DNA from 2 places in the Allorhizobium sp. DMC15 genome. Region 2 is predicted to be linked to the other one. Evidence: predicted binding sites of a transcription regulator. Region 2 holds the regulator's gene; the other holds the start of a gene.
What was found. Region 2 encodes HrcA, which represses chaperone genes, less so after heat shock. Its sites were predicted from a motif close to GTTAGCACTCNCNNNNNGNGAGTGCTAAC; they were not measured.
Positions count from the first base shown of each region.

Region 1: groES (co-chaperone GroES) is a predicted target of HrcA. The motif match lies at 1,960-1,988, and genes of this name have one in related genera.

Region 1 covers NZ_JBQUZB010000001.1:837,760-841,459, forward strand. The annotation lists gene groL (chaperonin GroEL) at 1-1,535, opposite strand, end outside; gene groES (co-chaperone GroES) at 1,605-1,901, opposite strand; gene chrA (chromate efflux transporter) at 2,066-3,421, shown strand; gene ACT53S_RS04035 (TIGR01459 family HAD-type hydrolase) at 3,530-3,700, shown strand, end outside.
Region 2 covers NZ_JBQUZB010000001.1:302,608-306,307, forward strand. The annotation lists gene rdgB (RdgB/HAM1 family non-canonical purine NTP pyrophosphatase) at 1-228, opposite strand, end outside; gene ACT53S_RS01520 (VOC family protein) at 239-646, opposite strand; gene rph (ribonuclease PH) at 657-1,373, opposite strand; gene hrcA (heat-inducible transcriptional repressor HrcA) at 1,546-2,634, shown strand; gene grpE (nucleotide exchange factor GrpE) at 2,734-3,363, shown strand; gene ptsN (PTS IIA-like nitrogen regulatory protein PtsN) at 3,439-3,700, opposite strand, start outside.

The DNA.
Region 1 (3,700 bases), 540 kb from region 2:
GAAGCAACCGAAGCTGCGTTCTGCAGGGCGGTGCGAACGACCTTGACCGGATCGACGATACCCATGGCGATCATGTCGCCGAATTCGCCGGTCTGGGCGTTGTAGCCGTAGTTTTCTTCGTTCTTGTCGAGGATCTTGCCGACGATGATCGAAGCTTCGTCACCAGCGTTGGTGGCGATCTGGCGAACCAGAGCCTGGAGAGCGCGGCGAACGATGTTGATGCCGGCTTCCTGGTCGTCGTTGACGCCCTTCACGGTGATCTTCGTGGAAGAACGCAGCAGAGCGGTACCACCGCCCGGTACGATGCCTTCCTGAACGGCCGCGCGGGTCGCGTTCAGAGCGTCGTCGATGCGGTCCTTGCGCTCCTTGACTTCGATTTCGGTCGAGCCGCCGACGCGGATGACGGCAACGCCACCGGCGAGCTTGGCCAGACGCTCCTGGAGCTTCTCGCGGTCGTAGTCGGAGGTGGTTTCTTCGATCTGGGCCTTGATCTGGGCAACGCGGCCTTCGATGTCGGACTTTGCACCGGCGCCATCAACGATGGTGGTGTTTTCCTTGGTGATCGAGACCTTCTTGGCGCGGCCGAGCATGTCGAGGGTAACCGACTCGAGCTTGATGCCGAGGTCTTCCGAGATGACAGTGCCGCCCGAGAGGATGGCGATGTCTTCCAGCATGGCCTTGCGGCGATCGCCGAAGCCCGGAGCCTTGACGGCAGCGATCTTCAGGCCGCCACGCAGCTTGTTGACGACGAGCGTAGCAAGGGCTTCGCCTTCGACGTCTTCAGCGATGATGACGAGCGGCTTGCCGGTCTGAACGACGGCTTCGAGAACCGGCAGCATGGCCTGGAGGTTCGAGAGCTTCTTCTCGTGCAGCAGGATGAACGCGTCTTCGAGGTCAGCGACCATCTTTTCCGGGTTCGTCACGAAGTAGGGCGACAGGTAGCCGCGGTCGAACTGCATGCCTTCAACGACTTCGAGTTCGGTTTCAGCGGTCTTGGCTTCTTCGACGGTGATGACACCTTCGTTGCCAACCTTCTGCATGGCTTCAGCGATGTCGTTACCGACCTGCGTGTCGCCGTTTGCCGAGATCGTGCCGACCTGGGCAACTTCAGCCGAGGTGGAGATCTTCTTCGCCTTGGCCTGGAGATCCTTGACGACTTCCGAAACGGCGAGGTCGATACCGCGCTTCAGGTCCATCGGGTTCATGCCGGCAGCAACGGCCTTGGCGCCTTCGCGAACGATGGCCTGGGCAAGAACGGTTGCGGTGGTGGTGCCGTCACCGGCGATGTCGTTGGTCTTCGAAGCGACTTCGCGGACCATCTGGGCGCCCATGTTTTCGAACTTGTCTTCCAGTTCGATTTCCTTGGCGACCGATACACCGTCCTTGGTGATGCGCGGAGCGCCGAAGGACTTGTCGATGATGACGTTACGACCCTTCGGGCCGAGGGTAACCTTCACGGCGTCAGCGAGGATGTCGACGCCATGCAGCATCTTTTCGCGCGCGGTGCGGCCAAACTTGATTTCTTTAGCAGCCATGTTCAAAACTCCCGGGCGTCTAGCCCATTGGTGAATTGGTTAAAAAGGAAGTCGGGTATCCGGCTGAAATCAGCCGATGATGCCCATGATGTCGGCTTCCTTCATGATCAGCAGGTCAACGCCGTCGAGCTTGACCTCGGTGCCAGACCACTTGCCGAACAGGACGCGGTCGCCGACCTTCACGTCGAGGGCAACCTGCTTGCCGCTTTCGTCGCGGGCGCCCGGGCCAACAGCGATGACTTCGCCTTCAGCCGGCTTTTCCTTGGCGGTGTCGGGAATGATGATGCCGCCCTTGGTCTTTTCTTCGGACTCGACGCGCTTGACGACAACGCGATCGTGCAGAGGACGGAAATTGGTGCTTGCCATTGTCTAATCCCTCGATCAAATGACATTCGCGATCCCGGATGGGACCACATCGGAATTTGTTAGCACTCTCCCTCGGGGAGTGCCAGCGAGGCTGAGATAAGAACAGCCCTCCGATGAGTCAAGCGCGCGCGTGAAAAAAGGACGTGTGGGAAAAAGGAGTGTGCATGCCGGCGAAGTCCACCGACATTCACGACACCCAGGTTCCGATCGATCGCCCTGCATCTCCGACATTTTCAGAACTCGTATCCGCCTTTGCCCGGATCGGCGTCCTCTCCTTTGGCGGCCCGGCCGCGCAGATCGCTTTGATGCACAAGATCTGCGTCGACGAAAAGCGCTGGATCGATGAGGCCCGTTATCTCCATGCCCTGAATTACTGCATGCTGCTGCCAGGACCGGAAGCGCAGCAGCTGGCCACCTATATCGGCTGGCTGCTGCATGGCGTGCGCGGCGGGATAGTCGCAGGCCTTCTCTTCGTGCTGCCCGGCCTTGCGGTTATCCTCGGACTTTCGACACTCTATGCGCTGTACCAGGACACGAGCCTTGTCGCCGGCCTGTTCTTCGGCCTGAAGGCGGCCGTTCTGGCGATCGTCGTCGAAGCCGTGATCCGCATCGGCAAGCGGGCGCTGAAAAGCGGTTTCCACCGCTGGCTGGCTGCCGCCGCCTTTCTCGCTCTTTTCCTCCTCTCGGTGCCGTTCCCGCTCGTCGTGCTTGCCGCAGCCCTGATCGGCCTTTTCCATGCGCGCGGCGCGCCGTCTGCGGCGGCGGAGATCTCGCACGAGCTTCGTGCCCGTCCGCCCCTGCTGAGCCAGATCGCAACGCTTCTGTTCTGGATTGCCGTCTGGCTCGCGCCCTTGCCGCTTCTCTGGCTTCTGCTGCCCGAAACCGCACTTCCTGAAGTCCAGAGCTTCTTCTCCAGGATGGCTCTGGTCACCTTTGGCGGCGCCTATGCCGTGCTCGCCTATGTCGCCCAGGTCGCGGTCGATCACTATGCCTGGCTGAAACCCGGCGAAATGCTCGATGGCCTGGCGCTCGCCGAGACGACGCCCGGACCGCTGGTCCTCGTCCTCTCCTATGTCGGCTTCCTCGCCGGCTTCCGGCAGAGCGGGGCGCTCGATCCGCTGCTCGGCGGCCTCCTCGGTGGCGTCATCGCCGCCTGGGCCACCTTCATCCCGAGCTTCATCTGGATCTTCGCAGGCGCCCCCTATATCGAGCGGCTGCGCGGCAACCGCCTCCTCGGCGCGGCACTCTCCGCCATCACCGCCGCCGTGGTCGGCGTCATCCTGAACCTTGCGGTGTGGTTCTCCCTGCATGTGATCTTCACACAGGTCGAACCGGTCGCACTCGCACCCCTCGGTCCGCTCACGCTGTCGGTGCCGCAGCCCGTCTGGACGAGCCTGGACTGGCAGGCTTTGGTCATCGCGGTGGTGTCTGCCGTGCTGATCTTCCGCTTCCACCTCGGCATCGGCAAGACGCTTCTCGCCGCAGGGGCGTTGGGCCTCGCTGCCCGTTTCCTGCTCTGAACCGGTGCGAGCGGCCGTTGCAATTTCGATCTCCGCGACGCTTGCCCCTTGCCTTGCCGCCCGTCCTTTGCCATGTCACCCGTCTTACCTTGAGAGTCAGGACAGACGATGACCCGCAGCATTTCCACCCTTGCCGACGTGACCGACGCGTATGACGTCATTCTCTGCGATGTATGGGGTGTGCTGCACAACGGTATCGATGCCTTCCCGCTCGCTGGCGAAGCGCTGACGGCAGCCCGCGAAAAGGGCCTGACGGTGGTGCTGATCACCAACTCGCCC
Region 2 (3,700 bases):
CCCGCTGTCATCAGACAGCGCCGGCAGACCCGAGGCCTTGGCCGAGGCCAGCGCCTTGATCGCCGCATTTTCCTCGAACGTCGTCCCCGTTTCGTCGGGCTCGACGAAAGCAAGGTCCTTGGCCGATTTGGCCGAGAAGCCGAAGGGGCCGATCAGGTCGGCAATTTCGGCGATCTTGCCGGCATTGTGGCTGGCAACGACGATGGTGCGGGTGTCAAGCTTGCGCATATTGAATGTCCTATTCCAGATCCCACAGCCGTGGCTCGGCGCATTCCAGGCTGTTTCCCGCAGGATCGCGGAAATAGATGGATCGCGCGCCGTTCGGCCAGGTGACGGTCGATTCCAGGGCGACACCGGCTTTCTTCAGCTTGTCCGCCATGGCGTCGAGATCGTTCCCGGTGACCCGGAAACAGGCATGGCCTGGCCCCGTCGTGCCGTGTCTCGGCACGCCCAGCGAGCCGGGCGGCAGGGGTTTCAGCGTTTCCACGCCGTTGAAGATCAGCAGGATGCCCGATCCGCAGCGGTAGAAGATGTGTCGATTGCCGTTTCTCCGGATCGTCTGGAGCCCCAGCACCTCCCCATAGAAGGTTTCCGCCTTGTCCAGATCGTCCACGTAGAGTGCCGTTTCGAGAACCCCTTCGATCATGCGGCAGTCCTCAGCCGATCGCCTGCTTCTGCAGGGCAACCAGTTCGTCGATGCCGTTGCGGGCCAGACCCAGCAGCGTCAGGAATTCGTCCTGGCTGAACGGCTTGCCTTCGGCAGTCCCCTGGATCTCGACGATGCCGCCGGAGCCGGTCATGACGAAATTCGCATCGGTCTCTGCGGCCGAGTCTTCCAGATAATCGAGGTCGATCACCGGCTGGTCGGCGAAGATCCCGCAGGAAATGGCGGCGATATGGTCCTTGAGGACCTTCTCCACCTTCACCATGTTGCGCGCTTCCATCCATTTCAGGCAGTCGTGCAGCGCAATCCAGGCGCCGGTGATCGACGCTGTGCGCGTGCCGCCATCCGCCTGGATAACGTCGCAGTCGATCGAGATCTGGCGTTCACCCAGCGCTTCCAGATCGACGACGGCCCGCAGCGAGCGGCCGATCAGCCGCTGGATTTCCTGCGTGCGGCCGCTCTGCTTGCCGGAAGAGGCTTCGCGACGCATGCGCTCACCCGTGGCGCGCGGCAGCATGCCATATTCCGCCGTCACCCAGCCCTTGCCGGAATTGCGCAGCCATGGCGGCGTCTTGTCTTCCAGGCTCGCGGTGCACAGCACATGCGTATCGCCGAACTTCACCAGGCAGGACCCCTCGGCATGCTTGGAGAAATTGCGCTCGAACGAGACTTTGCGCATTTGATCTGTTTTTCTGCCGGATGGCCGCATTGAAATCTCCTGGGTTGTCACTGCCTTCTAAGGAGGGTGGCTGTCCTTTGCAAAGAAAAAACCGAATGAACGCCCGGCAACTCGGGACTTCGGGCGAATTTGCCCTTTGTCATCGTCATGCGAATGACTATATTCTGCCCATGGAAACAATGAGATCATGCCTGCGCTGACAATGGCCGCACCCAAGACGACCATCGCAGATGTTGCCGCATCGCTGGACGACCGCTCCAGGGAGGTCTTTCGACGGATCGTCGAGACCTATCTCGACTCCGGCGATCCGCTCGGCTCGCGCAATCTCTCCCGCCTTCTGCCGATGTCTCTGTCGCCCGCTTCGGTGCGCAACGTGATGAGCGATCTCGAGCATCTGGGCCTGATCTACGCCCCCCATGTCAGCGCGGGCCGCCTTCCAACGCAAGCTGGCCTGCGCTTCTTCGTCGACGCCTTTATGCAGGTGGGGGATCTCTCGGAAACCGAGCGCGACTCGATCGAGCGCCAGATCCGCCCGTCGAGCCCCGACCAGCCGGTGGAAACCATGCTGACCGAGGCGAGCCGCATGCTGTCTGGCTTGTCGCGTGGCGCCGGTCTGGTCATCTCAGCAAAGAATGATCCCGTCCTCAAGCATGTGGAATTCATAAGGCTGGAGCCGACCAAGGCGCTCGCCGTGCTCGTCGGCGAACACAACCAGGTGGAAAACCGCATCATCGACCTGCCCTCGGGCATCACGGCGTCCCAACTCACCGAAGCCGCCAACTTCCTCAATGCAAACTTGGCGGGCCAGACCTTGCGCGAATTGCGCAGTCAGATCGACAGCATGAAGGCGGAGGTCGCCTCCGAACTCGATACTCTGTCCCAGGACCTCGTCAAGCGCGGCCTGGCAGTCTGGTCGGGCGAGGGGGCCGACAAGAACCCGACGCGTCTCATCGTGCGCGGTCGCGCCAATCTGCTGGAAGGTCTGGTCGACCTCGAAGACATCGAACGCCTTCGCCTGCTCTTCGACGACCTGGAACGCAAGGAAAGTCTTGTCGAGATCCTCGACCTCGCCGAAAGCGGCCCGGGTGTCCGCATCTTCATCGGTTCGGAAAACAAGCTCTTCTCGCTTTCCGGCTCTTCGCTGATCGTGGCACCCTATCGCGATGGTGAAGACCGCATCGTCGGCGCCGTCGGTGTGATCGGGCCCACGCGGCTCAATTATTCCCGCATCGTGCCGATGGTCGATTACACCGCCCAACTCATGGCGCGCCTGTCGCGCTCCGGGCGTTAGGCCGAATTGGCCAGCGACCCTTGATTTTTTCACCCCAAACCCTGATATCGGGCACGAAATCGAACCTCGTGTTCAAATTGCAGACATTCGGAGAACGTCATGACCGAAGAAACCAACAAGAACGGACCTGACGCGGACGCCGCTGAGGCTTACGCTACCGAAGCTCAGGAAGACCAGACAAACGCCGAAGCGACGACCGAAGCCGAAGGCGCCGCGACCGAAGCCCTTGATGCGCTGAAGGCGGAAAATGCCGACCTGCGCGACCGCTTCCTGCGTCTGGCGGCCGACATGGACAACCTGCGCCGCCGGACCGAACGCGAGATCAAGGACGCGAAGTCCTATGCCGTGACGGGTTTTGCCCGCGACATGCTGTCGGTCTCCGACAACCTGCGCCGCGCCATCGAGAGCCTGCCGGAAGACGCCCGCGCGGGTGCAGATGCCGCCGTCACCGCCCTGATCGAAGGCGTCGAGATGACCGAGCGCGGCATGTTGGCCACCATGGAGCGCCATGGGATCCGCAAGATCGAGCCGGTCGGTCAGAAGTTCGACCCGAACTTCCACCAGGCCATGTTCGAAGTTCCCAATCCCGATGTCGCCAACAACACCGTCGTTCAGGTCGTCCAGGCCGGTTACGCGATCGGCGAACGCGTTCTGCGTCCCGCTATGGTCGGTGTCGCCAAGGGTGGCCCGAAGGCCGAAGCCGCAGCAGAGGATGCCGCCAAGGCCTGAGCGACGCTCTCATCTGATACGAAAAAAGCGCCTCGAAGGGCGCTTTTTTTATGTCCGCCGTCGGCCTCCCGCAGCTTATGCCGCGTTGGAAGCCTGCTCTTCGTTGAGGAAGGTATAGATCGCCGAGGCGGAGTCGGTCGCGCGCAGCTTGGAAACGAGATCCTGGTCGCGCAGTACGCGCGCAATGCGTGACAGCGCCTTCAGATGATCGGCGCCAGCGCCTTCGGGGGCCAGCAGCAGGAAGACGAGGTCGACCGGCTGGTCGTCCAGGGCTTCGAAGTCGACAGGGGTTTCCAGGCGCGCGAAGACGCCGGTGATCTGCGTGACCTTGTTCAGC